Regions from separate parts of the Pseudomonas sp. SDT291_1_S447 genome, predicted to be linked through region 1. Evidence: riboswitches for the same ligand, from Rfam matches in the RefSeq annotation. Region 1 holds a riboswitch; each other region holds the start of a gene.
The links. Region 1 has a riboswitch for cobalamin ahead of ACW9IR_RS03165 (ABC transporter substrate-binding protein). Riboswitches for the same ligand answer to the same signal wherever they lie in the genome.
Positions count from the first base shown of each region.

Region 2: linked by a shared signal. The riboswitch ahead of cobO (cob(I)yrinic acid a,c-diamide adenosyltransferase) and the one ahead of ACW9IR_RS03165 (ABC transporter substrate-binding protein) in region 1 are both predicted to bind cobalamin.
Region 3: linked by a shared signal. The riboswitch ahead of ACW9IR_RS07490 (TonB-dependent receptor plug domain-containing protein) and the one ahead of ACW9IR_RS03165 (ABC transporter substrate-binding protein) in region 1 are both predicted to bind cobalamin.

Region 1 covers NZ_JBSVXS010000005.1:3-12,873, forward strand. The annotation lists gene ACW9IR_RS03155 (hypothetical protein) at 16-285, opposite strand; gene ACW9IR_RS03160 (Ppx/GppA phosphatase family protein) at 294-1,229, shown strand; cobalamin riboswitch at 1,272-1,465, shown strand; gene ACW9IR_RS03165 (ABC transporter substrate-binding protein) at 1,610-2,623, shown strand; gene ACW9IR_RS03170 (FecCD family ABC transporter permease) at 2,632-3,636, shown strand; gene ACW9IR_RS03175 (ABC transporter ATP-binding protein) at 3,633-4,397, shown strand; gene ACW9IR_RS03180 (GNAT family N-acetyltransferase) at 4,336-4,887, opposite strand; gene ACW9IR_RS03185 (pyridoxal-phosphate dependent enzyme) at 5,316-6,692, shown strand; gene ACW9IR_RS03190 (cystathionine gamma-synthase) at 6,689-7,861, shown strand; gene yecR (YecR family lipoprotein) at 8,372-8,680, shown strand; gene ACW9IR_RS03200 (ATP-binding response regulator) at 8,779-10,401, opposite strand; gene ACW9IR_RS03205 (LuxR C-terminal-related transcriptional regulator) at 10,516-11,121, shown strand; gene ACW9IR_RS03210 (fe2+ zn2+ uptake regulation protein) at 11,136-11,516, opposite strand; gene ACW9IR_RS03215 (TonB-dependent receptor) at 11,649-12,871, opposite strand, start outside.
Region 2 covers NZ_JBSVXS010000215.1:163-4,450, forward strand. The annotation lists gene ACW9IR_RS28740 (PQQ-dependent sugar dehydrogenase) at 1-1,294, opposite strand, end outside; gene ACW9IR_RS28745 (hypothetical protein) at 1,361-1,945, opposite strand; cobalamin riboswitch at 2,109-2,338, shown strand; gene cobO (cob(I)yrinic acid a,c-diamide adenosyltransferase) at 2,420-3,031, shown strand; partial or broken gene ACW9IR_RS28755 (cobyrinate a,c-diamide synthase) at 3,028-4,288, shown strand, end outside.
Region 3 covers NZ_JBSVXS010000014.1:30,240-43,110, reverse strand. The annotation lists gene mdeB (alpha-ketoglutarate dehydrogenase) at 6-2,669, opposite strand; gene ACW9IR_RS07515 (putative quinol monooxygenase) at 2,706-3,014, opposite strand; gene nfsB (oxygen-insensitive NAD(P)H nitroreductase) at 3,042-3,695, opposite strand; gene ACW9IR_RS07505 (L-dopachrome tautomerase-related protein) at 3,750-4,922, opposite strand; gene ACW9IR_RS07500 (zinc-binding alcohol dehydrogenase family protein) at 4,971-5,978, opposite strand; gene ACW9IR_RS07495 (LysR family transcriptional regulator) at 6,089-6,982, shown strand; cobalamin riboswitch at 7,028-7,233, shown strand; gene ACW9IR_RS07490 (TonB-dependent receptor plug domain-containing protein) at 7,326-9,263, shown strand; gene ACW9IR_RS07485 ((2Fe-2S) ferredoxin domain-containing protein) at 9,263-9,622, shown strand; gene ACW9IR_RS07480 (ABC transporter substrate-binding protein) at 9,619-10,542, shown strand; gene ACW9IR_RS07475 (PLD nuclease N-terminal domain-containing protein) at 10,597-10,800, shown strand; gene ACW9IR_RS07470 (hemerythrin domain-containing protein) at 11,041-11,517, shown strand; gene ACW9IR_RS07465 (AAA family ATPase) at 11,658-12,209, shown strand; gene ACW9IR_RS07460 (aminotransferase-like domain-containing protein) at 12,228-12,871, shown strand, end outside.

The DNA.
Region 1 (12,871 bases):
CCGTGACGCTCCGCGTCATTGGACGCGGAGCGGCCCTAGAGGCATTCCCACGCGGAGCGTGGGAACGATCAACAGCCAAATCGCGGGCAAAAAAAAGCTGCCAAAACCGGCAGCAAAAACTTTAAGAACACGCGATGTATTGGCCTCAGCATAGACGCCGAATAATGACAGTGTCATGACAGCCGCAAATTCATTGAACCGCCCCTGCCCCGTCATCAGGATGTCATCAAGATCACGGCAGAATCCTCGCAAACCGTCTTGAGCCTCGCGACGGATGCTCTGCAAGGATTCCCATGAAAGACGACGCCTCGCTGTTTGCCGCCATCGACCTGGGTTCGAATGCCTTTCGCCTGATGATCGGCCAGTCAGTGCGCAGTCGAAAAGGTCTGCAGATTCAGGAAGTGAAAACCCTGCGTGAACCGGTGCGCCTCGCTGAAGGTTTTGATGGCGGAGCGCTGGATGCGTTGGCACTGGATCGCGGCTGGCAGGCGTTGGCGCGGTTCGGCAAAAAGCTGCGCGGCTTCGAGGCCGGCCGAGTCCGTGCGGTGGCGACCAGTGCGGTGCGTGAGGCGAACAACGCGCAACTGTTTCTGGCCAGTGCCGAGCGGCATCTGGGCTTTCCCATCGACGTCATTTGCGGCCATGAAGAGGCGCGGCTGGTCTACGCCGGCGTGACCCATGCCTTGCCGAGCGCTGAAGACCTGCGCCTGGTGGTCGACATCGGCGGCGGTTCCACCGAGCTGATCCTCGGCCAAGGCTCACACCCGTTACTCACCGAAAGCATCGCCATCGGCAGCGGCACGTTGAGCACGCGGTTCTTTCGCGGCGGTGACGTGTCTGCCGGGGCGCTACAGGAGGCCGAACGCTTCGCCATTCTGCAGTTTGAAAAGGTTGCCCGGCGCTATCGTGCGCAGGGCTGGCAGCAGACCATCGGTTCTTCCGGCACTGCGCGCATGCTGGCCAAAGTGCTCAAGACCAATCGCCTCAACGACTACGGTCAGGACGGCATTACCTACGGCGGACTGCTGCGCCTGTCGCTGCTGCTGTTGAAGGTGAACAACGTGCAACAGCTCAAGCTCGCCGGCCTGCAAGCGCATCGCCAAAGCATTCTCCCCGGCGGTCTGGTGTTGATGCTGGCGGCGTTCAAAGTGTTCGGCATTGCGCAGATGCTGCCGTCGGAACCGGGTCTGCGTCTGGGCGTGTTGCACGGTTTGATGAGCCAGCACTGATCCTCGCCACGGCAGATTCGTCTCCCCTTCAGCGGCTCGATCGACTACCATGCCGCCGTCGGTTCCCGAAGGGGACTAATAGGGAATCCGAGGTGCTTGCACAGCATTGATCGGAACTGCCCCCGCAACTGTAGGTGCCGAGCCTGCTCCACAACGGCCACTGGGTAAATCCCGGGAAGGCTGGAGCAAGGCGATGACGCATCAGTCAGGAGACCTGCCGACACAGTGATTACTAACCGGCGGGGTGTCCGGGAAGGACATCGTGCCGTGCGCGTCTTCGTTGGCTGCCCGGCCTTGCGCTGTTTTCCTGACCGCGTTCGATGGTGTGTTTCCAGACCGTACTCTCCCGCTCCCCGTACGGTTCCCTTGGAGACTGCCCCATGCTGCTGCCCCGCATCGCCACCCTCATCACCGGCCTGAGCCTTGGCGCCATGGCGCATGCGGCACCGACGGTCTATCCGCTGACGATCGAAAACTGCGGCAGCAGCCTGACCTTCCAGCACGCCCCGACGCGCACCGTGACCATCGGCCAGGCCGGCACGGAAATGCTCTACGCCATGGGCCTGGGCGACAAAGTCGTCGGTACTTCGCTGTGGTTCAACAATGTGCTGGATAAATACAAGGCACAGAACGACAAGATCGAGCGTCTGGCCGATAACGAGCCGAGTTTCGAATCGGTGATCGGCAAGCGCCCGGAACTGGTCGCCGTGGAGCTGGAATGGATGGTCGGCCCACAGGGTGCCGTGGGTACTCGCGAGCAGTTTCATGAACTGAAGATTCCGACCTACCTGCTGCCTTCCGATTGCGAAGCCAAGGACAACCTCGTCGGCGCCGACGGCACGCGGCTCGCACCGTTTCGCATCGAGACGATTTACAAGAGCGTGAGCCAACTGGCGCAGATCTTTGATGTGCAGGAGCGTGGCCAGCAGCTCAATGATGAACTCAAGGCCAGCCTCGCGCGTTCGATAGCCACCGCCCAAGGCAAACAGCTCAAGGACGCCAGCGCGCTGGTCTGGTTCTCCAGCGCACAAATGGACATCGAGCCATTCGTGGCCGGGCACAAAGGCGTTCCCGATCTCATGCTTAGCACCCTCGGCGTGCGCAACGTCGTGCAGTCCGATGAAGAGTGGCCAACGGTTGGCTGGGAAACCATCGTCAAAGCCAATCCGACCTTCCTCGTCATCGCGCGCATGGACCGTCGCCGCTTCCCCGCTGACGACTATGAAAAGAAACTCGCCTTCCTGCGCAGCGACCCGGTGACGCGCAACATGGATGCGGTAAAGCACAACCGCATCATCATTCTCGACGCCATGGCCATGCAGGCCAGCCTGCGCATGTTCGATGGCATCGAGCAACTGGCCACGGCCATCAACGGCTATGACCTGTCGCAATGAGTGCCAGCCTGATCCGTACGTTATTGGCCTTGGCCACACTGTTGATTGCAGTGGTCGCTGGCGTGGCCATCGGCGAAACCTCGATTGAACCGGGCGTGGTAGTGCAAGTGCTGGCGAACAAATTGTGGGGCGCCGGATACGCACTGGATCCTATCGATGAAGGCATCGTCTGGAACTACCGCCTGACCCGCGCACTGGTCGCGGCGGCGTGCGGTGCCGGGTTGGCCACGTGCGGGGTGATTTTGCAGTCGTTGTTGCGCAACCCTTTGGCCGATCCGTATCTGCTGGGGATTTCTGCCGGGGCTTCGACCGGTGCGGTGATGGTGGCGTTGCTCGGTGTTGGCGCCGGGCTCATCTCGCTGTCAGTCGGAGCTTTCGCCGGTGCAGTCACCGCGTTCGTGCTGGTGATTTTGCTGGCGCGCGTAAGCGGCTCCGCCAGCGGCACCGGGCAAATCATTCTTGCAGGGATCGCGGGTTCGCAACTGTTCAATGCGCTGACGGCGTTTTTAATCACCCGCTCGGCCAGCTCTGAACAGGCACGCGGGATCATGTTCTGGCTGCTGGGCAATCTCGGCGGCGTGCGCTGGCCGTCGGTGTGGCTGGCGGTGCCGGTGGCCGTGTTGGGGTTGGTTGTGTGTCTGTGGCATCGGCGGGCGCTGGATGCGTTTACCTTTGGTGCGGATTCGGCGGCATCCCTCGGCATTCCGGTGCGACGCGTGCAGATTCTGCTGATTGGTTGTGCGGCGCTGGTGACGGCGGTGATGGTGTCGATTGTCGGTTCGATCGGTTTTGTCGGCCTGGTGATTCCCCACGCCGCGCGTCTGTTGCTTGGCACCGGGCATGCACGCCTGTTGCCGGCCAGTGCGTTGGGCGGCGCGGTGTTTTTGATTGCCGCCGACGTGCTGTCGCGCACGCTGATCAAAGGTCAGGTGATTCCGGTCGGGGTGATTACCGCACTGGTCGGGGCGCCAGTGTTTGCCTTGATTCTGGTTGGCCGCAGGTCCGCGCGATGAACAGCGTTTTGAGTTGTTCTGGTCTGAGCTTCAAAGTGCGCGGCGCCGAGTTGCTCAACGGTGTCAGCCTTGAAGTTCGGCGCGGCGAAACCCTGGGCATCGTCGGGCCGAACGGTTCGGGGAAATCCACCCTGCTCAAACTGCTGGCCGGGTTGCGCGAACCGAGCGCTGGCGAGGTGCTGCTTGAAGGTCAGCGCTTGGGCAAAATGGCCCGGCGCAGCATTGCGCAAAAACTGGCAGTGGTCGAACAACAGGCCGACACCGATGACGGCATTCGCGTGTTCGATGCGGTGGCGTTGGGGCGCACGCCCTGGCTGTCGGCGCTGCAACCGTGGTCGCAGGTGGACGACGCCATCGTCGAGCAGGCGTTGACTGACGTTGATGCGATGCACCTGCGCACACGCCTGTGGCGCAGCTTGTCGGGGGGTGAACGGCAACGGGTACACATCGCTCGGGCATTGGCGCAACGACCGCAGATTCTATTGCTGGACGAACCGGCCAACCACCTCGACATCCAGCATCAACTGACCATTCTCAACGTGGTGCAGGCCTTGCCGGTGACCACGCTGATCGCACTGCATGATCTCAATCAGGCGTTGAAATGCGATCGTCTGGCGGTGTTGGAACGGGGTCGACTGGTGGCGTTGGGTGCGCCGTTGGAAGTGCTGACACCGCAGCGGTTACAGGACACTTTCGGGGTCAGGGCGCACTATCTGACGGACCCGTTTGATGGGGCGCAGATTCTTCGATTCCACTCATGACATCCTGCATGTGCGTCGTCTGCCAGACCGGGTCAGCGTCGACCTCGATAATCTCGAAGCCCTGCCGCTGCCAGAACTGGATGGCCCCCGGCAGAAACGGATGAGTGTGCAGGTAGATCAGCTCGACCCCGTCGGCGAGCGCCATTTCCTTGAGTGTTCGATACAGCGCGCCGGCCAGCCCTGAGCGTCGCTGCGAGGGCAGGACGAACAGGCGGACGATTTCCACCACGTTACGGTCAGGCCAGGCAAGGCGCGGGAAGCGTCGGTCGTAAGGCAGATAACCGATGGACGCGACGATCTGCCCTTGCTGGCGAGCAATCAGAAAACGCCCTTTCCCACCCAGATAAACCTCGGCGAAACGCGCCAGATCGTCTGGCATACCCGTTGCGCTGAGCTTGGGAAAAAGCTCGGCACGGGCCGCCAGAACAAAATTCAGCACCTCGCCAATGTCTGCTTCAGACACGGCCTGAATGATCGGTTGATGACTCATGTAGTGCAAACGCCTCGATTGCGGCCGGTCAGAGTAACAACACCCTACCCTGCGCTGCCATGGAAATTCCCCGAACCTGAATGTCATGCCCCGGCAGGGTCAACACCTTCATTGGCTGACCCGCTACCATCTCCGGCAGCCGATAACTGCGCGATGTGAAATCTTCCGGACGGTTTTCGCTGCAGGATATTGCTTCGCAAATCAAGCCGCTCGTGGCCGGGAAGACGCCCTTTGAAAACTCAATGACGCCTCTGTGTAAACGCACTCAAACCCGTCCCGGCAAGTCTTTGATTTCGATCTATCGTTAGATCGAAATGGCTGTATTTGCGACCGACTAAAGGTTGCGACAGCCGATGTCTGAGCCTATGTTGCACGCGAGTCTTTTCCCCGCGATTGGAACGCGATCAACACCACCAAGAGGTGAAGAAATGTCAAAGGAATCACGCCCTGCCGTACTTGGGCTGATAGGCAACACTCCGCTTGTGCAAGTCACCCGCTTCGACACCGGGCCTTGCACGCTGTTTCTCAAACTCGAATCGCAGAACCCCGGTGGCTCGATCAAGGACCGCATCGGTCTGGCGATGATCGACGCCGCCGAGCGTGATGGTCGTCTGCAACCCGGCGGCACCATCGTTGAAGCCACCGCCGGCAACACCGGCCTGGGCCTGGCACTGGTTGGCCGCGCCAAAGGCTATCGCGTGGTGCTGGTGGTGCCGGACAAAATGTCCACCGAGAAAGTCCTGCACTTGAAGGCCATGGGCGCCGAGGTGCACATCACCCGCTCCGACGTCGGCAAGGGTCATCCCGAGTACTACCAGGACGTCGCCGCGCGTTTGGCGAAAGACATTCCCGGCGCATTTTTCGCCGACCAGTTCAACAACCCGGCCAACCCGCTGGCCCACGAATGCAGCACCGCGCCGGAGATCTGGGCGCAGACCGAACATGACCTGGACGCGATCGTCGTCGGTGTCGGTTCGGCCGGTACGCTGACCGGCCTGAGCCGCTTCTTCAAGCGCGTGCAACCGGATCTGGAAATGGTCCTCGCTGACCCGGTCGGTTCGGTCATGGCGCAATACAGCCGCGACGGCACGATGCCGACGCCCGGTTCATGGGCGGTGGAAGGCATTGGTGAAGACTTTATTCCATCGATTACCGACCTCTCCAGCGTGCGCCACGCCTACTCGATCAGCGATGAAGAGAGCTTCGATCACGCCCGCCAGTTGCTCAAGGCCGAGGGTATTCTCGGCGGCTCGTCGACCGGCACCCTGCTCGCGGCGGCGCTGCGTTATTGCCGTGAACAGACCGAGCCGAAACGCGTGGTGAGTTTTGTCTGCGACACTGGTACGCGCTATCTGTCGAAGGTCTATAACGACCAGTGGATGACCGATCAGGGCCTGTTGCAGCGCAAGGGCTACGGCGATCTGCGTGACCTGATCGCCCGGCGTTTCGAAGATGGCCGCGTGATCAGTGTCGGCCCCGGCGACACCCTGCTGACTGCGTTCCAGCGCATGCGCCTGGCCGATGTTTCGCAGTTGCCGGTGCTGGTGGAAGGCAAGCAACTGGTTGGCGTGATCGACGAGTCGGACATCCTGCTGCCGGTGCACGAAGACGCTTCCCGTTTCAGCCAATCGGTGTCCAGCGTGATGACCGACAAGCTGCAAACCCTTGCCCCCGGCGCCAGTCTTTCCGAGCTGGAAGCGGTGCTCAGCCGTGGTCTCGTCGCGATCATTGCCGATGCATCGGGCTTCCATGGCCTGATCACCCGCACCGACATGCTCAACCAATTACGGAGATCCCTTGCATGAGTCAGCACGACGATAAATCCCAAGGCTTCGCGACCCGGGTGATCCACGCCGGGCAGACGCCTGACCCGACCACCGGCGCGCTGATGCCGCCGATTTACGCCAACTCCACGTACCTGCAAGACAGCCCCGGTGTGCACAAGGGTTTCGACTACGGCCGCTCGCACAACCCGACGCGTTTTGCCCTTGAACGTTGCGTGGCGGACCTGGAAGGCGGCACCCAGGCGTTTGCCTTTGCTTCCGGGCTGGCAACGATTTCCACGGTGCTCGAACTGATCGATGCCGGTTCGCACGTCATCTCCGGCAATGACTTGTACGGCGGCACGTTCCGCTTGTTCGACAAGGTCCGTCAGCGCAGTGCCGGACACCGTTTCAGCTACGTCGATCTGACTGACCTGGCGGCGTTCGAAGCGGCGCTACAGGACGACACTCGCCTGGTGATTGTCGAGTCACCGACCAACCCGCTGCTTAGCCTGTCGGACCTCGCCGCTATCGCCCGTATCTGCCGTGCACGCGGGATCATCAGCGTGGCCGACAACACCTTTGCCAGCCCGTATATCCAGCGGCCGCTGGAGTTGGGTTTCGACATCGTGCTGCACTCGACCACCAAGTATTTGAACGGCCACTCCGATGTGATCGGTGGGATCGCCGTGGTCGGCCAGAACGAAGAACTGGCCGAGAAGCTGGGCTTCTTGCAGAACGCGGTCGGTGCGATTGCCGGGCCGTTCGATGCATTTCTCACCCTGCGCGGGGTGAAAACTTTGGCACTGCGCATGGAGCGTCATTGCAGCAACGCACTGGATCTGGCGCAGTGGCTCGAACAGCAGCCGCAGGTCAAACGCGTCTACTATCCGGGGCTGGCTTCGCATCCGCAGCATGAATTGGCCAAGCGCCAGATGCGCGGTTTCGGCGGGATGATTTCCGTGGATCTGAACAGTGATCTGGACGGTGCGCGGCGCTTCCTTGAGAACGTGAAGATCTTCGCCTTGGCGGAAAGTCTCGGTGGCGTGGAAAGCCTGATCGAGCACCCGGCGATCATGACCCACGCGACCATTCCGGCTGATACCCGGGCGAAACTGGGGATCGGCGACGGTCTGGTGCGTCTATCGGTGGGCGTCGAAGACGTCGAAGACCTGCGCGCCGATCTGGCGCAGGCGCTGCAATCGATCTGACCTTGCAGGAACGACAAAGCCCGCATGAAGCGGGCTTTGGTGTTCGAGTAGGCGGCCAGTGCTGGTCTCTGGCTTACAAGGTTTATCGGGCTTCCCACAGTACCGGGCCAAATTGAAAAGGTACGGCCTCGGCTGCTTCACACGGCATAAGGGCTGGATCTCAGCGCGGAGATCTTTCTAACCGTGTACCTTTCGGAGCGCGCCCCACGCCCCCTTGCTATCCGATTGCGCATCAGTCTGCGTCTTCGCCTACATCTATGAGCCTAGCAAAGGCTCGCCGACGCGGGTCAGTGTTTTTAGACTGATTCGAGCTTTGCCCGAATCGGGCAGGAAGAGAAGCGCCTAACACCCGTCGACCCCCCTACTGCACTAGCACATTTGTGCTAATCGACCGCCCTGTCAGCTGGCGTTATATTCCCCCGCACCCCTCGATGTTCCTCAACGTTGCCTGCTCGCAGCGTGCGGGATCGTTGTGCCTGGAAATCAGAACAACACCAAGGAAGACACACCATGAAAACCCTGATCGCAACACTCACCCTCAGCGCCCTGTTCCTCACTGGCTGCGCCACGCCGAAACAATGGGAAGCCACTGGCGGCAGCAAAAACGATGGCGTCGTCCAGGTCTCCTATGAACTGGGCCAGTTCGAAAGCGGCCAGACCAGCGCCGAACAAGGCCTGACCGTCGCCGCGCAACGCTGCAAGACCTGGGGCTACAAAAACGCCGAGGTCACCGGCTCCGAAAAAAACATCTGCCGCACCATGGGCCAGTACAACTGCCTGCAAACCACCATCACCCAGGATTACCTGTGCAAGCGCTAGACGCTTGACCCTGTAGGAGCTGTCGAGTGCAACGAGGCTGCGATCTTTTGATTTTGATCCTGAAAAGAAGATCAAAAGATCGCAGCGTGCCGCAGCTCCTACAAGGCTTGGGTTTGCGGTTGGTGATCGCGCAAGGCTCGCAAAGTTGCGCGCAGTTCGGCCGGGCGCACCGGTTTGGACAGAATGGCAATCTGGCGGTCATGTAGCGCGGCCTGGATTTTTTCGACGTCGTGTCCGGTGATGATCATTGCCGGTACTGCCCAGCCCCGTTGTTTACGCACATCGTCGATGCATTCGATGCCAGTGGCGTGGGTGCCGAGGTCATAATCGGCGACGATGATGTCGCAGTCAGTCATCAAATCCCGCCCGCTCAGTTCAGCTTGAACCACACAGCCCCAACGCTCCAATAGCGCCGAAGTCGCGAGCAATACGTTGCGATCATCCTCCACCAGACACACCTTCAACCCGGTCAGTAAACCGACCTGACGTGCTTCATCCCGATTGACCGTTGCCTGCGGCGACGCGGTGATCGGCAAGCCGTACAAAGTCACCGCTGTTCCCCGCCCGAGCCGCGAGCGCAGAGTAACGCCCACACCAATCAACTCCCCCAGGCGCTTGACGATCGACAGCCCCAACCCCACGCCTTCGACGTCTTTGTCACGCACTTGCCGCACCCGATAAAACTCTTCGAACACCTTGGCCAGATGCTCTTCGGCAATTCCGTTGCCTTGGTCATAAATCACAATGGCCAGCCCTGCCCCGCGCCGACGCACGCCGATCAAAACCGGCCGATGCGCACCGTATTTGAAGCAGTTGGAAAGCACGTTCTGCACCATGGTCGCGAGCAACGCCGGATCGCTGCACACCCAGTATTCGCAGGGGCGAAACCGCAGCTCCACGCCAGCCCAACGCGCCGCTTCGGCGTTCTGACGAATCAGATCCGCGAGCCATTCACCTAAATTGAAAGTTTGCAGTTTGGGCAGAACCCGGCCGTTGTCGAGGGTGTACAGATCGAGAATCGAGCGGAACAACTGCGAGACGTTGAGCAACGAACGGTCGATGTTGTCGACCAGACGTCGCTCCTCATCGCCCAACCGCGATTCCCGCAGGCACGCGGTAAACAGACCGATGGAGTGAATCGGCTGGCGCAGATCATGACTGGCCTGGGCGAGAAACCGCGATTTTTCCAGATTCGCCGCCACCGCTTCTTCGGAGGCCTTGCGCGTACGCTCCAGCAACAAATGCGCGTAAAACGGGATCACCGTGCTGGTAATCATCAGCATCAACACCATGAACGGCTGAGCCTGCCACGCCGGTGTCAGCCGATAGACACACAGCAGCGACAGCAACGCCAGCGCCGTGGCGATCGCCAGATAGCGCGAGCCATAGCGCATACCGTTGCCGAGGTTGACCCAGATAATCACCGCGTACAGCGGCAATGCCGCCTCACCACCGACCACCAGGCCAAAGCAGGTGCCGGTGTAATCGTGGATCATGGCGAAGATCCGCCGCGCCGGGTAATGCCCGGGCCAGCGCACAATCGCTTGGCGCAGCACTATCGAGGCCAGTAAAAACAGGCAGATATATGTGACCACCGGCAAATACGTATCGAAGCGCTGCCCCGGCAAAAAACCGAGGACGAGCATGTAAACCACGGCAATAGCGGCGATGATAATGCGCAGATTGGCCTGGTCGAGTTCGGTGTTTTTCTCGAACTTCACGGGAAACGTCCTTGTGCGGCAATCGTCAGATTCAGAAGCAGCCTACAGGCAACCCTTGCTCTCGGTGCTAATGTGCAGACCTTGAGCAACGCCTGACCCAAGGAGGGTCACGCCATGACCTGCCGAATTATCATAGCCGACGATCACCCACTGTTTCGCGAAGCGATGCTGCGCACAGTTCAACGTTTGCTTCCCGACGCCCTTATCGACGAAGCCGGCGATCTCGACGCCGTGCTGGCGCTGCTGCCGTTGGGTGATGAGCCGGACACATTGATTCTCGACCTGCGTTTTCCCGGACTCACCTGTGTCAGCCAGCTCGGCGAACTGCGTCGGCGCCTGCCGCGTACCACGCTGATTGTGGTGTCGATGATCGATGATGAGGCGTTGATCAGCGAAGTCATGGCCGCCGGTATCGACGGCTTTATCGGCAAGAACATCTCCCCCGATGAAATCGGTCAGGCGATTCTGGCGATTCGCGAAGGTGAAGTGCTGGTGAAGTTCGCGCCATCAGGCTTGCTGCCACTGGAAACCGGCGCCGCCCTCACGCCTCGTCAGCAGGAGGTGCTGCGCTTGATCGCCCAAGGCAAGACCAACAAGGAAATTGCCCGCGAACTGGATATCTCCCCGTTCACGGTACGCATTCATGTGTCTTCTTTATTACGCACGCTGAACGTGCCCTCGCGAGCGGCCGCCGCGGTGAAATACACGGGGACTCTGTAGGCGCTCGGCAGCGCCTACAGATGATCGGTGTGTTGCTGCAGCAATTCCATGGCCTCAGAGGAAAATCGGTAGGTCTTGTCACTCCCAAGCACGATCAGCCCCTCTTCACCCAGACGCTTGAGCACTTCACGCACGCTGACGAACGACAGTTCGGGCGATGAAGACTCGACAAACGTATGCACGCCATTCACTCCAATCCCATGCCCGTCGCGGCCGGCCACCACCAGTGCATTGATGACTTTGAAGCGGATCAGGCTGGTGCGCAGTCCGAAGTGGCGCAGCAGTTCGCGAATATGCGTATTGGCGCTGCGATCAAACTCAAAGGCCAATGGGTTGTTCGCTGCCCGAAACGCTGAAGGTGCGTTTACAGCGCCAACGCCTGGGTGGTTAAACATGGCGAATACTCCCTTTCTGAAATGTTCAGGCGGGTTGCAGCTGCTTCCCGCCTGCCGACCACGTGTCGGACAGGCAACGTGATCGTGACTTTCTATATAGAAGGTGACGACAGCGCCGCCCTTCCCGCCCCGTCAGAAATCGACCGTGGCCGACAGCTGCAAGGTCCGCGGGTAACCCGGAGAGAACGCGCCATAGGACGCCACGCCCGACCAGTACTCACGATCGAACACGTTCTGCACCGTGGCGCGGAACGTCGTTGGCCGGCCTTCGATTTTTGTCGCATAACGCGCGCCGGCGTCGAAGCGGGTCCAGGCATCCAGTTCCTGAGTGTTGGCCTGGTTGACGTACTGGCTGTCGGTGTAGATCGCCCCGCCGGTAAGGGTGAAGCCTTCAAGCCATGGCGTGTCCCATTCGGCCCAGAGGTTGGCTTGCACATCCGGCACGCCAACCGGTTTGTTGCCGCGATTGGCCTTGGTCGCCGAATCGGTCAGTTCGCCGTCGAGCACCGTCACACCGCCCATCAGGCGAGTGCCCGGTGCCACTTCGCCGAACATGCTCAACTCGATACCACGGTTACGTTGCTCGGCCTGCACCGAGAACACGTTGTCGGCACCGACTTCGCCACTCGGTTTCTCGATCTGGAACAACGCCAACGTGGTCATGAACGTGCCGTGCTCGTACTTGACGCCAATCTCGTGCTGCTTGGATTCGTACGGGGCAAAGGTTTCGCCGGCGTTGGACGCCGTGCCCGGGGCGATGTCGCCCTTGCTCAAGCCTTCGACATAATTGTAGTAGAGCGAAACGTCTTGCCAAGGCTTGACCACCACGCCAACCAGCGGGCTCGTGGCGTTGTCCTTGTATTTCGAACTGACCGCACCGGCCGCGTTGTAGTTACGCGATTCGATGTCCTGACGACGTACCCCGAGAGTCAACTGGAAGCGGTCATCGAGCATCGACATTGTGTCGGTCAACGCCACGCCGGACAGCTCCGACTCGGAAACGCGCAACACTTTGGGCGAGTTGATGTACTGCTGCGGCCTGTCGATCGGGTGGTAGATATTCGACAGAATGGCCGTGCCGTTGTTGATACCGCGCGACAGCTCATCCTGATACCGGGTCGCCATGACCGTGGTGGTGTGAGTGATCGGGCCAGTGGCAAACACGCCACGCATACCGACGTCAGCCGTCGAGCGATCAACGTTGAATTTGTAGTAACCCGGGATGTTGCTGGTATCGCCGGCGTCGTTGAGGATTCTCGGCACCTGATCGGACAGGCGCTTAACGTCGGACTTGCCACCACCGGCATGAGCGAACACGGTGACGTTATCCGTCAGGTCATATTCGCCACCGAGCA
Region 2 (4,288 bases), on a different contig from region 1:
GCCACACCTTGTTACCAACATCATCCGCCACCAGCAAGCCACCTTGCTGATCGATCACCACGCCCACCGGCCGACCCAAAGCATTCTCGTCCTTGTCGAGGAAGCCGGTCAGGACATCCACCGGTTTGCCGCTCGGCTTGCCGCCGGTAAACGGCACGAAAATCACTTTGTAGCCACTGTGCGGTTTGCGATTCCATGAGCCGTGCTGGCCAATGAACGCGCCTTCCTTGAACTGCGCCGGCAGGTTGTTGCCCTCGGAGAACGTCAGGCCCAAAGACGCAGTGTGCGGTCCGACGGCATAATCCGGGGCAATGGCTTTGGCCACCAGCTCCGGGTTTTGCGGCGTAACGCGCACATCGACATGCTGACCGTAGTAACTGAACGGCCAGCCATAGAAACCACCGTCCTTCACGGAAGTGATGTAGTCCGGCACCAGATCACTGCCGATCTCGTCGCGCTCATTCACTGCTGTCCACAGCGCGCCACTTTTCGGCTCCCAGGCCAGGCCATTGGGGTTGCGGATGCCTGAGGCGAAAATCCGGTGATTGCCGGTCGCCCGATCGACTTCCCAGATCGCCGCGCGACCTTCTTCCTTATCCAGACCATTTTCGCCAACGTTGCTGTTCGAGCCGACCGTGACGTACAACTTGCTGCCGTCCTTGCTGGCGATGACGTTTTTGGTCCAGTGGTGATTCAGCGTGCCGCCGGGCAGATCGACAACCTTGATTGGCTGCGACTTGATCTCGGTCGCGCCCGGTTCGTAGTTAAAGCGCAGCAAGCGATCGGTATCGGCGACGTACAGATCATTGCCGACCAGGGTCATGCCGAACGGTGAGTTGAGGTTTTGCAGAAACACCGTGCGTGTCTCGGCCACGCCATCGTGGTCGGCGTCACGCAGCAAGGTGATGCGATTCGGGCTCGGCACGCCGGCGCCGGCCTTACCCATGACTTTCTTCATGACCCAGCCACGAATGCCGCTGCTGTCATCAGGTTTGGGCGGGGCATTGGTTTCCGCCACCAGCACATCGCCGTTGGGCAGTACGTAAAGCCAGCGCGGATGGTCGAGGCCTTCGGCGAATGCAGCGACTTGTGTGCCGGTCGCTGCCGTCGGTTTAGCGCCCTCTGGCCAGCCGATTGCCGGGGCGATATTCACCGTCGGGATCAGGGTCTTGTTCGGTTCGGGCAGTTTCGGTGACGGGCCGGTGCCGTCGGAGACTTGCAGGCTGGAGGTTTCACCGCAGGCGGCGAGTCCTCCGGCGAAGGCGATGACAAAAACGAGCTGGGGCTTGCGCATTGCTGATCTTCCCTATGAATGCATTCCTAATCATAGAGGAGGGCGCAAGCCCGATGGTTCAACTGCTCAGCCGCGGGCTTCCTTGAACAGCACGGCGATGCCCGGGTGATAGTTGCCGGCTTCGCTGCGCAATTTGCGATAGGCGTAGGGGAAATACCAGGCGACGGCGCAGGTGTGTTCCTTTTGCAGGTCGTCGACCATGTCCTGCAGCTCTTCGGGGCTGGCGCTGTGCTGGGCTTTTTGCGGCGCGACAAACAGGCAGCCAAGCTTGAGATCGCTGGCGTAGCTGATGCGCTTGGCGTCGTTGGTGATGTCGAGCAGGGCTTGAGTCAGATTGAGGTTGGTAACCTTTGGCCAGCGCTGAGTGGCCTGGATAAAGGCGCGGTCTTCGGCGCCGGCGAGAAACAGATCGGCGCGGGCATTGCGCTCGCCTTCTTCATTCTGTTTGCGCGTGGCAGTGTCATTCAAAGTGACCAGCTCGGCCATCCAGGCTGCGGCCGAGAGCAATCCGAGATTGGCTTTCTCGTCATGCCAGTAAGGGGTGTCGCTGTCGCCGCGCACGGCGTTGTAGCGGTCGATACAGTCAAACCAGCGTTCAAGCACCGGGCGCAGAAATTCCAGGCGCGGGTTGCTGATGATCATGCCTTGCATCGTCATCATCCTTTATTGTTGTATTGGGCTTTTCGGGAAAAGCATGGCTCTTTGATATCATTTGTATCAGTGTGGCACAAGATTGGCGTCAGATAATTGATCGGCGGCAGTTATTCGCCCGATGACCGCCTCTTTAATTGACGCTCCACCCCCAACCCTCTAACCTTCGCGGCTTGTTTCAGGTGCTCTGTGACCTGCGTCGACAGAGTGAAACAGGGAAGCCGGTGAGGGTTGTCTTCAAGCGAAGAACCACCACGATCCCGGCGCTGCCCCCGCAACGGTAAATGAGTGAAAACTGCGCCTTGAGCCACTGCCTCGACAGAAGCGGGAAGGCGCGCAGTCAGGCATACGCCGCTCATGAGCCCGGAGACCGGCCTGATCCATCCAGCGGCATCACGGTGGGCGATGCCAGGCTTTTTGCCGTCTATTCTTGTGCCTGCCCGCCGTTATCCAGCCTCAACGGAGAGCTCCCCCATGACTGATTCCCCCGAGCGCGACGAACGCCATCTGGCGCGTATGCAGCGCAAAAAAGCCGTGATCGACGAACGCATCGCCAACTCGCCTGACGAGTGCGGCCTGGTGCTGGTGCTGACCGGCAATGGCAAAGGCAAAAGCAGTTCGGCGTTCGGCATGCTCGCCCGCGCCATGGGCCACGGCATGCAGTGCGGTGTGGTGCAGTTCATCAAGGGCCGCAACAGCACCGGCGAAGAGCTGTTTTTCCGCCGCTTCCCTGAGCAAGTGCGCTTTCATGTGATGGGCGAGGGCTTCACCTGGGAAACCCAGGATCGTCAGCGCGACATCGCCGCCGCCGAAGCCGCGTGGGCTGTGTCCCGCGAACTGCTGCGCGATCCGTCGATCGGTCTGGTGGTGCTCGACGAACTGAACATCGCCCTCAAGCACGGCTACCTCGATCTCGATCAGGTGCTCAGCGATTTGCAGGCGCGTCCGCCGATGCAGCATGTGATCGTCACCGGTCGCGCGGCCAAGCCGGAAATGATCGAAATGGGCGACACCGTGACTGAAATGGGCATGCTCAAACACGCCTTCCAGGCGGGCATCAAAGCGCAGAAAGGCGTCGAACTTTGAATCAACCACGTCACTGCCCGGCGGTGCTTATCGCCGCGCCGGCCTCCGGTCAGGGCAAGACCACCGTCACCGCCGCACTGGCCCGTTTGCATCGCAATCAGGGGCGCAAAGTGCGCGTGTTCAAATGCGGCCCGGATTTTCTTGATCCGATGATTCTCGAGCGCGCCAGCGGTGCGCCGGTGTATCAGCTGGACATGTGGATGGTCGGCGAGCAGGAAAGTCGTCGGCTGTTGTGGGAAGCCGCCGCGGAGGCGGATCTGATTCTGATTGAAGGCGTGATGGGTCTGTTCGACGGCACGCCATCCAGCGCTGATCTGGCGCGGCACTTCGGCGTGCCGGTGCTCGGCGTGATTGATGGGACGGCCATGGCGCAGACCTTTGGTGCGTTGGCGCTGGGCCTGGCGAAGTATCAGCCGGATCTGCCGTTTGCCGGCGTGTTGGCCAACCGTGTCGGCACGTTGCGGCATGCGCAGTTGCTCGAAGGCAGCCTCACCGAAGGCCTTCGCTGGTACGGCGCATTGTCCCGCGAGACCGGTATCGAACTGCCGAGTCGCCATCTCGGCCTGGTCCAGGCCAGCGAACTGAATGATCTCGATGCGCGTCTCGATGCCGCCGCCGATGCATTGGCCAGCAGTTGCGAGGTAGCGCTGCCACCGGCCGTGGAATTCGCCGCGCCTGATGTGATCGCCGTCGAACCGTTGCTGAAAAATGTGCGCATTGCTGTCGCCCGTGATGAGGCGTTTGCCTTCATTTATGGTGCGAGTCTGGATCTGCTGCGGGCGATGGGTGCTGAGTTGAGTTTCTTCTCGCCGATCCGCGATACGCAATTGCCGGAGGCGGATAGCGTGTATTTGCCTGGTGGGTATCCGGAACTGCACCACGTTGTGTTGTCGCAGAACACCGCGATGCTTGAGGCGATCCGTGCGCATCATGCTGCGGGGAAACCGTTGCTCGCTGAGTGCGGCGGGATGCTGTATTTGCTGGATTCTTTGACTGACGTTGAAGGCACTCGCGCTGAGTTGGTTGGGCTGCTGAAGGGCGACGCGGTGATGCAAAAACGTCTGGCTGCACTGGCGCTGCAAGCAGTGGATTTGCCGGAAGGATCGTTGCGTGGGCACACTTATCATCATTCCCTGACCACCACCGAACTGACGCCGATTGCCCGTGGCTTGAGCCCGAATGGCGGGCGCGGTGCTGAGGCGGTTTATCGGGAAGGGCGGATGACGGCCTCTTATGTGCACTTCTATTTTCCGTCGA
Region 3 (12,871 bases), on a different contig from region 1:
TAGGCTCAGCAGTTCCAAGGAGCTTCGGCGTCGGCGTCGATAGCGTATTTCGCCCGAGCCTGGGTATGTGCCTGCGGATCGACCGAAGCAAGCGCCGCCAAAACGATGTGATAGCGATCCACCTCAAAGAAGCTGCGCAACTCCGCGCGTGTGTCGCTGCGTCCAAATCCGTCGGTGCCCAGGCAGATGCACGGCGCCTGTAAATACGGCACCACCAATTGTGCATAGGCGCGCACGTAATCACTGGCTGCCACGACTGGCGCGTGACCGGGCAGACAATGCAGCAGGTGACTCTGGCACTCGACATCGCCGCCGAACACTTGCTGACGCTGCACCTCGCGGGCATCACGGGCGAGTTCGGAGAAGCTGGTCACGCTCCACACTTCGCTGCTGACTTGCCACTCTTGATCCAGCATGTGCGCGGCGGCAATCACCTCGCGCAGAATCGCTCCCGAACCCAGTAAACGAACCGCCGGTACCTCCTCGCCATAGCGGGCATAGAGGCGCATGCCGCGAATCACATCCGCGTGTTCGTCTGGTTCAAGTGAGGCCTGAACGTAGTTCTCGTTGGTTACCGTCAGGTAATAGAACTCATCTTCTTGCTGCTCAAGCATGCGCCGGCTGCCATGGTCGATGATCACCGCCGCCTCGCTGGCAAATGCCGGGTCGTAGGCGCGGCAGTTAGGCACAGTGGCTGCCATTAACTGACTGGAGCCGTCCTGATGCTGCAGTCCTTCACCGGCCAGCGTTGTGCGCCCCGATGTGGCGCCGATCAAAAAGCCTCTGGCGCGCTGATCGGCCGCTGCCCAGATCAGATCGCCAATGCGCTGAAAACCGAACATCGAGTAGTAGATGTAGAACGGCAACATCGGCTCGCCATTGACGCTGTAGGACGTGGCCGCAGCGATCCAGGAAGAAATCGCACCGGCTTCGGTGATGCCTTCTTCGAGCAGTTGCCCGTCGGTTGATTCCTTGTAATAGAGCAGCGCGCCGGCATCTTCTGGCTCGTACAGCTGGCCGACAGATGAATAAATCCCGATCTGCCGGAACAGATTCGCCATGCCGAATGTGCGCGCTTCATCGGCGACAATCGGCACAATGCGCGGCCCCAATTGTTTGTCCTTGATCAGATGGGTGAACAGTCGCACCACCGCCATGGTCGTCGAGTTTTCACGCTCATCGGCCTTCAGCGCAAAACGGCCATAGCTGTCGAGCGGTGGCACTGCTATGGGTGCAGCCACACCGTTGCGCTTGGGCAGGTAACCGCCGAGTGCCCGTCGCTGCTGATGCAGGTATCGCAGCTCGGGGCTGTCGTCGGCCGGTTTATAGAAGCGCATTTGTGCCACGGCCTCATCGTCCAGCGGCAAGGCGAAACGATCACGGAATGCCTTGAGCACTTCGATATCGAGTTTTTTCTGCTGGTGCGAGGTGTTGCGCGACTCGCCGATCTGGCCCATGCCGAAACCTTTCTTGGTTTTGGCGAGCACCACGGTCGGCCTGCCCTTGTGCTTGCGCGCGGTCTCGAACGCGGCATGCAGCTTACGAAAGTCGTGACCGCCCCGGCGCAACGCATCGATCTGCTCCGGGCTCATGTCTGCAACCAACGCCTGCAACTGCGGGTCCTGGTCGAAGAAATGGCTGCGGTTATACGCACCGTCATTGGCGCCCAGATTCTGGTACTCGCCATCCACCATCCCGGCGAAGTGGCGTAACAATGCATGGCCGTTATCGCGGGCAAACAGTGGGTCCCAGTCCGAACCCCATAACACCTTGATCACATTCCAGCCGGCGCCGCTGAACAGTGACTCCAGTTCCTGAACGATTTGCCCGTTGCCGCGTACGGGTCCGTCGAGACGCTGCAGATTGCAGTTGATCACGAAGGTGACGTTGTCGAGACTCTCACGCGCTGCCAGCGAAAGCGCCGCGATGGACTCCGGCTCGTCCATCTCGCCATCACCAAAAACGCCCCAGACATGCCGCCCCTCTGTCGAGGCAATTCCACGATGCTGCAAATACCGCAGGAACCGTGCCTGGTAAATCGCATTGATCGGGCCAATCCCCATTGAGCCCGTGGGAAACTGCCAGAAGTCGGGCATCAGCCAGGGATGCGGATAGGAACACAATCCGCCGCCCTTCACTTCTTGCCGGTAACGCTCCAGTTGCGACGCCTGCAAACGCCCTTCAAGAAAGGCCCGCGCGTACACCCCGGGGGCAGAGTGCGCCTGGAAATAAACCAGATCACCCCGCCCGGCTTCGCTGTCCGCACGGAAAAAGTGATTGAAGCCGACCTCGAAAATTTCCGCCGCCGAGGCGTAACTGGCGATGTGACCGCCCAATTCGCCATAGGCCTTGTTCGCCTTCGCCACCATGGCCAGGGCGTTCCAGCGAATGATCGAGGTAATGCGCTCCTCCATCACCAGATCCCCGGGATAAACCGGCTGCTGTTCGAGCGCGATAGTGTTCTGGTACAGCGAATACGCACTCGCCGTCGTTTGCACGCCGAGACGGCTGGCCTGCTCGGCCAGGCGCAACAGCAAGAACCGCACGCGCGGTCTGCCGCCGACTTTGGCGACACCTGCCAGGGCTTCCAGCCACTCGTTGGTTTCAATGGCATCGATGTCTTCGTGAACCGGCGTTCCGTGGGTTGGCCGTGGCGCGGTATCTTTCATGGCAGAACACCCTGACAGGTTGAATGGAAGACTGGATCAGTTCGAGACGTGCTCAAGAAATATCAGTTGCAGCGGCTCCTCCAGGAGCTCATCCGCCGCGGCGGCAAAGCGCTTGAAGTAAGGCATGGCGAAATGCGCATCCAGTGCCGCCTGATCCTTGAAGGCCTCGCGCATGTAGAACGTGCCGCGCTGGTCGCGCAGTTCAAACAACACATAGTCGAGATTGCCCGGCTCTGCGCGTGTCGGTTCCACCAGCGCCAGCAAGCCTTGTTTCAAGGCCTGTTCCTGGCCTGACTTGGCCTTGAGCACGGCAATCGAGATCAATGCTTCTGTAGACTTGCTCATCTTCAATACTCCAGGGACCGGTTGCATTCAGAGAAAGGTAAACAGCGACTGGGCCGGCAAGCGTGACTTGGGCAGGCCTGCGTTGAAGTCTTCGCTGCTGTGATAGCCGAGGCTGACCACGACCAGACTGGTGAAGCCCTGTTCGCGCAGGCCCAGTTCACTGTCGAGGACTTTGCTGTCGAAACCTTCCATCGGCGTCGCGTCGATACCCAGCGAGGCGGCACCCAGCAGCAACGTGCCCAGCGCGAGGTAGGTCTGCTTTTCCATCCAGTGCTGCAGGTCTTTCTGATCGAAGCGATGCAGATCGACAAAACCGCGCCGCCCACGCTCCTGCCCTGCTCGCGCCTCGGCATTGTGAAAACGCCCGTCCATGGCTTCCTGAGCCAGCAACGCTTGCAAGTATTCCTCCGGCAGATGTGTGCGAGTGCAAAAGACGATGACGTGCGACGCGTTGAGTATTTTCGGCTGGTTGAAGCTGAACGGTCCCTGGGTACTGTGGGCGATTCGCGCCCGGCTCTGATCACTCTCGGCAACCACGAAATGCCAAGGCTGAGAGTTGACCGACGACGGGCTGTTGCGCAGTTGTTCGAGCAGCAACTCCAGTGTGTGCCTGGGGATCTTGCGGTCGGCATCGAAAACTTTTGTGGTGAATCGGCGCTTGGCCAGAGAAACGAGATCCATGATTGAACTCCTGATCTGAAAAGTGAAAACGCAGAACTCAATGCCGCTTGAAAATCAGCGTGTCGGCGCCGGCGCTGCGTCGATCTTCAGACGCATCAGGCTGTAAGGCTTTTGCCGCTGATCCTGCCCGGAACGGAATGCCGCCTGGCGATGCAACTGGTTGGCGATGAAATACAGATAGCCGTCGGGGCCAATGGACAATGTGTCTGGCCAGAGCAGACGCGGGTCGTGGACCAGCGTTTGCCATTGGCCATCCGGCAGACGCTTGCGGATCGAGTTGTGCTCGTAATCGCCGGCATAGATGGCGCCGGCGGCGTCAGCCTCCAGACCATCGGACGCGCCCTTCTCCCCCAGATCCTGCACGGCAGCCGTCAGTTGCTGTTCACTGAAGTTGGCATCACGCAGCAACGCGGTGGACACCGAATACAGGTGCCGACTCGACAGCGGCGTGAAATACAGCGTCTTGCCGTCCGCCGACAGCGCGATGCCATCCGAGGCCACGCCCAGCGGTTTGCGCTTGCCGTCCGGACCTTCAACGGTGAGTGGCAGGCCTTCAACCACCGGGACAAAGGTCGGGTCAACCGAGGTCGCCGGCACACCGCTCAAACGGCGCATGGCACTGCCGCTGGCGATGTCCATGACGATGATCGCACCCGGTCCGCGCAGGGACGAGTCAGTGAGATAGACCGTCCCCTCTGGGCCTGTGCGAAAGTCGAAACGCATGTCGTTGACGTAGGTACTCGGCAACATGACGTTGTTCGGGAACACCAGACGCTTGACGATCTTGTTGCTGACCAGATCCACCGCGATCAGCTTCGCGCCTTTGGGTTTTGGGTCGGCGAAACCCGGCGCGGCGGTATCGAGCAACCAGACACGGCCCCGCCCGTCGGCCACCACGCTCTGGACGCTGATCAGACCATCACTGGGATCGTTGAGGTTTTCCCGGTTGATCGCCGCGTTCGGGTAAGCCACGACTTTGCCGTCGCGGATCTCGCCCACGGTGAACGGCACGTTGTCGCCCCAACGCGGGAAGTTGACGAAGATGCGCCCGGTCTCGGTGACGGTCACGCCGGTGGGCATCGCGTCATAGAACGCATGGACCTGTTCGAGCGTGCCGAACGATCGGTCGGCGGGGGCATTGGCCGGCAACGCGACGGCGCTGATTGCATGGGCGAACGGCGCCGCCATGACCATGACCAATGCAGCAGAAAGCTTTTTCATACGCATGAGCTGCTCCTGACCGGCCCGCGTACAGGCCCGTCTGAATGAGTGAAATCAGAAACCTTCGAGCACCAGTTTGCCTCGGGCCTTGCCGCTCTCGACCAAGGCATGGGCACGGCGCATGTTTGCTGCGTTGATCGCGCCAAAATGTTCACCGACAGTCGTTTTCAAAATGCCCTGGTCAATCAGATCGCTGACGCGATTGAGCAGATGATGTTGCTCGATCATGTCCGGGGTTTCGTACAGCGAACGGGTGAACATCAGCTCCCAGTGCAGCGACAGCGACTTGCGCTTGAGCGGCATCACGTCGAGGCTTTCAGGATCGTCGATCACGCCCAGACGCCCTTGTGGTCGAAGTACTTCGATCAGCTGGGCAAAATGCTGCTCGGTATGGGTCAGGCTGGCGACATGGCTGACCTCGTCAATGCCCAGTGCCTGCAACTGTGCGAGCAGCGGCTGACTGTGATCGATGACGTGATGCGCGCCCAACTGCCGGACCCAGTCAGCCGTTTCCTGCCGCGAGGCGGTGCCGATGACAGTCAGCCGCGTCAACTGTCGGGCCAGTTGCACCAGCATCGAGCCGACGCCGCCCGCTGCCCCCGTGATCAACAGGCACTTGCCCTGCCCTGAACCTTCGCTGACACCGAGACGGTCGAACAACAATTCCCAGGCGGTGATCGACGTCAACGGCAATGCTGCCGCATCCGCTGCACTTAACGAACGCGGTTTGTGCCCGACGATTCGCTCGTCCACCAGGTGAAATTCGCTATAACTGCCGGTGCGGGCAAGGGAGCCTGCGTAGAACACTTCGTCGCCAGGCTGAAACAGCGTCACTTCAGCACCGACCTCACGGACGATGCCTGCGGCATCCCAGCCGAGGATTTTCGGTTCTTTGGTGAAAGTGCCGGCGCGCACTTTGGTATCGACCGGATTGACCGACACCGCACGAACTTCTACGAGCAAATCCCGTGGGCCGGGAGTCGGCACCGGCAGGTCGATGTCCTGCAACGATTGCGGATCTTCAATGGGCAAAGCGTGTTGGGTGAAGGTGATGGCTTTCATGGAAACTCGCTGTCTGAAGAGCTGATGTGCTCACTTGCCGCCATCTTCGACTTCCCAGGCACAAAGAAAAACCAGCAGAATGGGCCAACACTTTCACTACAGGAGTGAAAATGATCCGCATTGATGATCTTGGTTTGTTCACCCGCAGCGCCGCGCTGGGCAGCTTCACCGCTGCCGCCCTTGAGGCCGATTTATTGCCCGGTCAGGTGGCCGCGGCGATCAAGCGTCTGGAGCGTGAACTCGACGTGCGCCTGTTTGCGCGCACCACCCGCAGCCTGCGATTAACCGCCGAGGGCGAGCAATACTTGCCCACCGCCCACTCGGTACTGGAGGCGCTCAAGCAAGGCCAGGAAAACCTACGCGGTGAAAACGCCACGTTGCGCGGCGTGCTGCAAGTGACGGCGCCGTCCGATCTGGGGCGCAACATTTTGCTGCCGTGGCTTACGCTGTTTCGCCGCCAGCACCCGGAACTGACCTTGCGATTTTCCCTGTCGGACCAGATCGCAGACTTGTTTCGCGACCCGGTAGACGTCGCGATTCGATACGGCTCGAATGAAGATGCCAACTACGTGGCGCTGCCGCTGGCACCGTGGAACCGGCGGGTGCTGGTCGCCGCACCGGAATACGTGGAGCGCCACGGATACCCGCAAACACCGGACGATCTGCACAACCACCCTTGCCTGCTCTACCAGCAAGGTGGCCGGGTCTACGACAAGTGGAGCCTGGGCAGTGAAACGATCCAGGTCTCGGGACCGATGTTCAGCGACGACGCCGACGTCGTGCGCCGCTGGGCGTTGAGCGGCGAAGGCATCGCCAACAAATCCTGGCTGGACGTCAGTGCAGACGTGATCGCAGGGCGACTTATCGTGCTGCTGAAGGATTTCCCCGGCAATGCCTCACCCTTGAGTCTGGTGTGCCCGCATCGCAAGCAGATCAGCCCGGCGGTGTCTCAGCTTTATACGTGGTTGAGTGACCAGTTTGCCGCTCTGGAACGCATCCAATAGCCCCCCCGTTGCTTGCCACATTGACGAACCGCCCGTCGGATGTTCAGATGCCGCCCTGTTTCAGGTGCCCCCTGCCGCCGTGCATGGGGTGAAACGGGAAACCGGTACGTTCTTTTCGAACAAGTCCGGTGCTGCCCCCGCAACGGTATGCGCGTGATGCTTTCGACAGACCACTGTGGCCACTCGGCCATGGGAAGGTGAAAGCCTCGATACGCGCGAGCCCGGAGACCGGCCTGAAATGCTGTTTGGCAAAATCCTGCGGTGGGCGGGCATGGGCCGGTATTGGCTGTGCGCGATGCCTTCTCCTGCATGCTCTTCTGCGAAGATCCTTTTCGAGAAGACAATGATTCGACCTTTCAACACTTGTGCTCCAACCCTGTTCCTTGGCTGCCTGTTCAGCCCGCTGCTGCTGGCCGACGACACGCCGCTGGAACTCAATCAGCAAATCGTTTCTGCACCTTCAGTGGAATCGACCACTGTCGCCGACATGGCCAAGTTCGGCAGTAAAGTCGAGATCGTCAGCCGCGAACAAATCGAGCGCGCCGGTCCGAGCGCCGATGTCAGCCGTGTCATGCAGATGTTCATTCCCGGCCTGTATGTGGCGCCAAAAAACGGTCCGTTCGACTACGGTACCTATTCGCTGCTCGGCGGGCGCAACGACGACACGCTGATCCTGCTCGACGGCGTGCGCCTGAACAATCGACTGTACGGCGGCCTGTATCTGGATACCCTGCCGGCCAACGCCATCGAACGCATCGAAGTGCTCAAAGGTGGCCAGAGCCTGTTGTTCGGCACCCAAGCGGTGTCGGGGGTGATCAACATCGTCACCCGCAGCCCGCAGAGCCGCAAAGCTTCCGGCGAAGTGAATCTGGGCGTCGACAGCTTCGGCGGCACCAGCGAAGACGCCCGCGTCGAGAATATCTTCAGCAACGGTTTCGGCGATCTCGGCTTGCTGGCGTACGTCAGCCACAATGTCTCCGACGGTTACCAGCCGTATCGCAACCGCGACATGAAAAACGTCAGCGAGAAGAACCGTGCCTACGAAGTCACTACCTTCGGCGGCAAGGCCATTCAGTCGTTCGGCGATGATTCGCGGCTGGAACTGTTCTACCAATACGCCGACGCCAACCTCGATTTCGCCCGCCCGGTCGACAATCACACGACCACCAACGATCGCGTGCAGCAGATCGCCACGGCGACCTTCGAGCAGAACATCAACGAGCGCCTGAGCTACTTCGTCAAAAGCCATATCAACGACTGGGACACGCGCTACACGCGGGTCAACAACGTCGCCGGTGGCGGCACCAAAGTCATCAATCACAACGACTATTGGGGCTTCACCGATTGGGGTGTGCAGGCCGAAGGCAAGGCTGAATTGCCCGGCGGCCATGTGCTGGTGTTTGGCACCGACAATCAATGGTTCAAGGGCCAGGACGATGTACTGATCATCGATAACGACAAGGCCGAAGCCCATGCGTTCTACACGCAACTGCGCCCGCAGATCGACGCTCTGCCCGACTGGCATCCAAGCATCGGTGTGCGCCACGAAGCCATGAGCGGTGGCGACGGTGCCACGGTTGGCATGCTCACTTCGCTGTATGACCTCAACGACAACTGGTCCGTGCGTGGCCAATACGGCAGCGCCTACAAACTGCCGAACGCCGAGCAACTGTTCGTCAATGAACCGGGCGACGAGATCGGCAATCGCAATCTGAAACCGGAAAAAAGCCGCAACGCGGAACTGGGTGTCGACTACAAAGGCTTCTTGCTCGATCGCGAATTCAGCGCCAGCGTGACCCTGTTCAAACGCAAGATCGACGACTTGATCACCCTCGACGGCATTCAGTGGGTCAACGGTGAAGGCCTGGTGCGCATGCGCGGTTTCGAGGCTGACGCGAAACTGGCGCTCAACGATCAGTGGAGTCTGCAAGCGGACATGACCCGCAACCTCACCGAATCGCGCACGGGGGCGACCATCAATGACATCCCGAGCTTCTTCGCCCGTTCCCGCGTGGGTTACGAATCGGAAAATCGCCTGTGGGGCGTTGGCGGTGCGATCCGCTATATCCGCGACATCAAAAGCTCGAAGCAAGTCGAATACGGCAACTATTCAGTGGTCGACGCCGACGCTTATCGCTACCTCGACAACGCTCGCCAACACCGCGTGAGCCTGCTGGTGGAAAACCTTTTCGACCGCGATTACGTCACCAGCCGTTCGAGCAATGTCGACAACCTCGGCCGGCCGTTCACCTCCGAAGTGCGCTACACGTACCGCTTCTGATGAGTGAGATCAAAACCGTCGACGGCGTCGACACGCACCCGGACTGGTCGCACGTTCCCGAGCATGCGCGCCATGTGTTCCTCTGCACCGGCCCGCGCTGTACTCAGCGCGGCGCCCAACAGCTATGGAAAACCTTGCGCCGACATTTGCTCGCGCACGATCGCATCGAAACGCCGGGCGGTGTCTTGCTGACGCGTACGCACTGCCAGTTTCCGTGCAATCTGGGGCCGATTGTCACGGTGTATCCGGAGCGCTGCTGGTATGGCGTGCGCAGCAACGATGAGGTGCGGCGGCTGGTCGAGGGGCATCTGGTCGGCGGTGAAGTTGTTGCGGATTTGCTGATCAAGGCGCGGACATGAGGAAGCTCTGGTGTGGGCTCGGCGCCCTGCTCTGCTCGTCAGCGCTGCTGGCTGACAGTTTCAGCAATTGCGGCGAAGACTGGCACCTTGCGCCAACACCGCCCTCGCGGATTGTTGCGCTCAACCAGCATGCGGCCGACATCGTGCTGGCCTTGGGTGCGGGGCCATTGTTGGTCGGCGTGGCCTATCTGGATGACACCTTTTCCGGGCAGCGACCCTCGGAGTATTTCGGCGTGCCGGTGATCGCGCGGCAGTACCCGTCCAGCGAGGTGCTGTACGCGCAGAAGCCGGATCTGGTGATCGGTGGTTTTGCCACCGCATTCGGCGACGGGGTGACCTCGCGCTCAGGGTTGGCGCGCAACGGTGTCGGTTCGTATTTGCTGGAGTCGGCCTGCAACGGCCATTCGCTGGATTACTTCGCGCATGTGCGCAACGACTTGCGAACGCTGGGCCAACTACTGCACAAACAGCCACAGGCGCAGCAATTGAGCGCGGCCATGGACGCCGATCTCGCCAGCGCCAAAACCTTGGCCGGTACGGGTAAACCGCTGTCGGTGTTCTATCTCGACAGCGAAGTAAAAGGCCTCGACAGCGAAGGCCGGCGCGGCTTTGTCACTCCGCTGCTGGCGGCTGCCGGGGCACGCAATGTGTTCGCCGACATTGATCTTTATCGGGTGACCGTCAACAGCGAAACCCTGCTGGCCAGCGACCCCGACGTGATCCTGCTGGCCGACGCCGAATGGTCGCCGGCCAGTCGCAAACGCTATCTGTTGACCCGTGACCCGGTGCTCTCGCAACTGCGCGCCGTGCGCGAAAATCGCCTGATCGACATTCCCTTCACCCATCTGCTGCCAACCCTCAACAGCGGTCGAGTGGCGCTGGACCTGGCCCGCCAGCTCAACGCCTTGAACAAAAAATAAATGAACCTGCCGCACCCCACGCCACCTAACGCATAGACCATCAGGAGGTAGCCAATGCAAATCGAAACCGTGTGGATCGTACTGGCGGCAGTTCTTCTGCTAATCGAACTCTGGGCCATCAATCGGGTGCGCAAGAGCGAGGGGAAATCGAGCAATAAAGGCGTGTGGATCGTGCTGATTGTGTTTGTGCCGCTGTTTGGCTTGATTGCCTGGGCATTGGCAGGGCCCAAGCATGTCCGTCAGCATTCGGCGTCGTAAGCGGATTTCTTAGCCGTCGCGCGGTGCTTGCCAGCTGAGAAAGCGGTGATCTGCAATGCTGGCAATGCCTTTTTCATGCAGGCTGCACGAAGGCTTTTTGCCTGTGACGTCGTAAGCCCTTGATCTGTAGCGGTCGATTACCAGCCATGGATTGGCACGCCAAATGCCACTGATTCAGGGCATTCACAGCACCGTGAAACAACGGCCTGTGTTCACTCCGTGACAGCAGAGGCAACCCCCATGAACGCTATCGACCTTCTCAAAGCCGATCATGCAAAAGTCAAAGACATCCTCAGCCAACTCAGCGACTCGACGGAGCGGGCGCTGAAAAAACGTGTCGAGTTGTTGGGCAAACTGGAAATGGAAATCTCCATCCATACCCGTCTCGAAGAGGAAATCCTCTACCCCGCGTTCAAGGCCGCCGGCAGCAAGGAACAGGACGTCATGTACTTCGAAGCCAAAGAAGAACACCGCACCGTCGATTCACTGGTGCTGCCCGATCTGAAACTGACCGACCCGGGCACCCCGGAGTTTTCCGGCCGGGTTAAAGTGGTCAAGGAACTGCTGGAGCACCATATCGAAGAGGAAGAAACGGAAATGTTCCCTCAGGCGAAAAAGCTCTTGGGCAAGGAAAAACTCGAAGAGCTGGGCGCGCAGATGGAAGCCATGAAAGCCAGCTGCAAGAAGGAAATGGCGGCGGGAAATATGGCAGCTTGACCCGTTGCAAGTGGACGAGCCCGGCTTTGGCCGGGCTTTTTTCTGGTTGCCACTCGGCCCCCACCGCCCAGAGCGTTTTTTCAGAATTCCGGAGACGCTTGATTTAGACTTGCCGACTTTTTGCAGCAAGGGATTTGCACGTGCAACGCATCGTCATTCTGGGCAACTCGGGCAGCGGCAAATCCACCCTTGCCCGCGAGATCGGCAGGCGCCTGGGTCTGCCAGTGATTCACCTCGACCCGCTATTCTGGGAACCGGACTGGGTAGAGCCGGACAATGAAGTGTTCCGCGAACGGGTGCGCCAAGCCGCGGCGGGCGACTCCTGGATCTGCGAAGGCAATTATTCGCGGCGAACCTTCGATCTGCGCTTGCCCCGTGCCGAGCTGGTTATCTGGCTGGATACGCCACGGTTGACCTGCATGAAGCGGGTCATTCTGCGCAGCGCACTGAATCGCCCACGCGCTGATTTGCCGGTGGGCTGCACCGAGCGTCTGGACCGAGCCTTTCTGCATTTCCTGAAATACGTGTGGAATTTTGACCGTATCAATCGCCCGAGCATTGAAGCAATGCGTGCTACCGTCGGACCGCAGATCCCGGCCATTCACTTGCGCGGACCGCAGCAGATTTCAGCGTTTCTGGCTGAACTGGCCGATGTTGCCAAAACCTCAATGCACCCGACGCTGACACGCTGACATTCAAGGAGAGCAGCATTGACGTTAAGCAAGGACGTGTCATTTGCCTATCAGGATGTCTACCACTACCTCGTCGGATTGATAGAGGCCTCAAGTGGCACGCCTGAACAGAAACTGCCGTCCTTGCGACAACTGGCCCTGCGCCTCGGCGTTTCGGTGTCGACGACCAAATACGCCTACGCACTGCTTGAGGACGAAGGCAGAATCCACGCCAAAGCGAGATTTGGCTATTTCACCCGGCCAATACCGGCGGCGCCAGTGACCGCCAACTCCGGCAATCTTCTGGACCACGTCTTCGCCAGCGCCCGTCGGCCCGGCATGCTGGCGCTGAGCAGCGATGCGCCGGCGATGCTGCTGTCGCTGCAAGGCCCATTGTTGACAATGGAGCGCGAACTGACCCGCCAATACCCGCACTCGCACGCGCCGCTTTATCAGCCCCTAGGTGAACCCGAATTGCGCGCGGCCCTGGCTGAACACTACACCCGTTGCGCTCACAACCACTGGCAGGCCGAGCACGTCTATATCGGCGCAGACCTGCGCAGCGTGCTGGAATTATCACTCAGTGCCTTGAATCTGGGCGGCAGCGTGGCGCTGGTCGAATCGCCCTGCTCGTGGGCAATTCTGCGCCAGTTGCAGGCGGCCAACATCCGTGTCATCGAAAT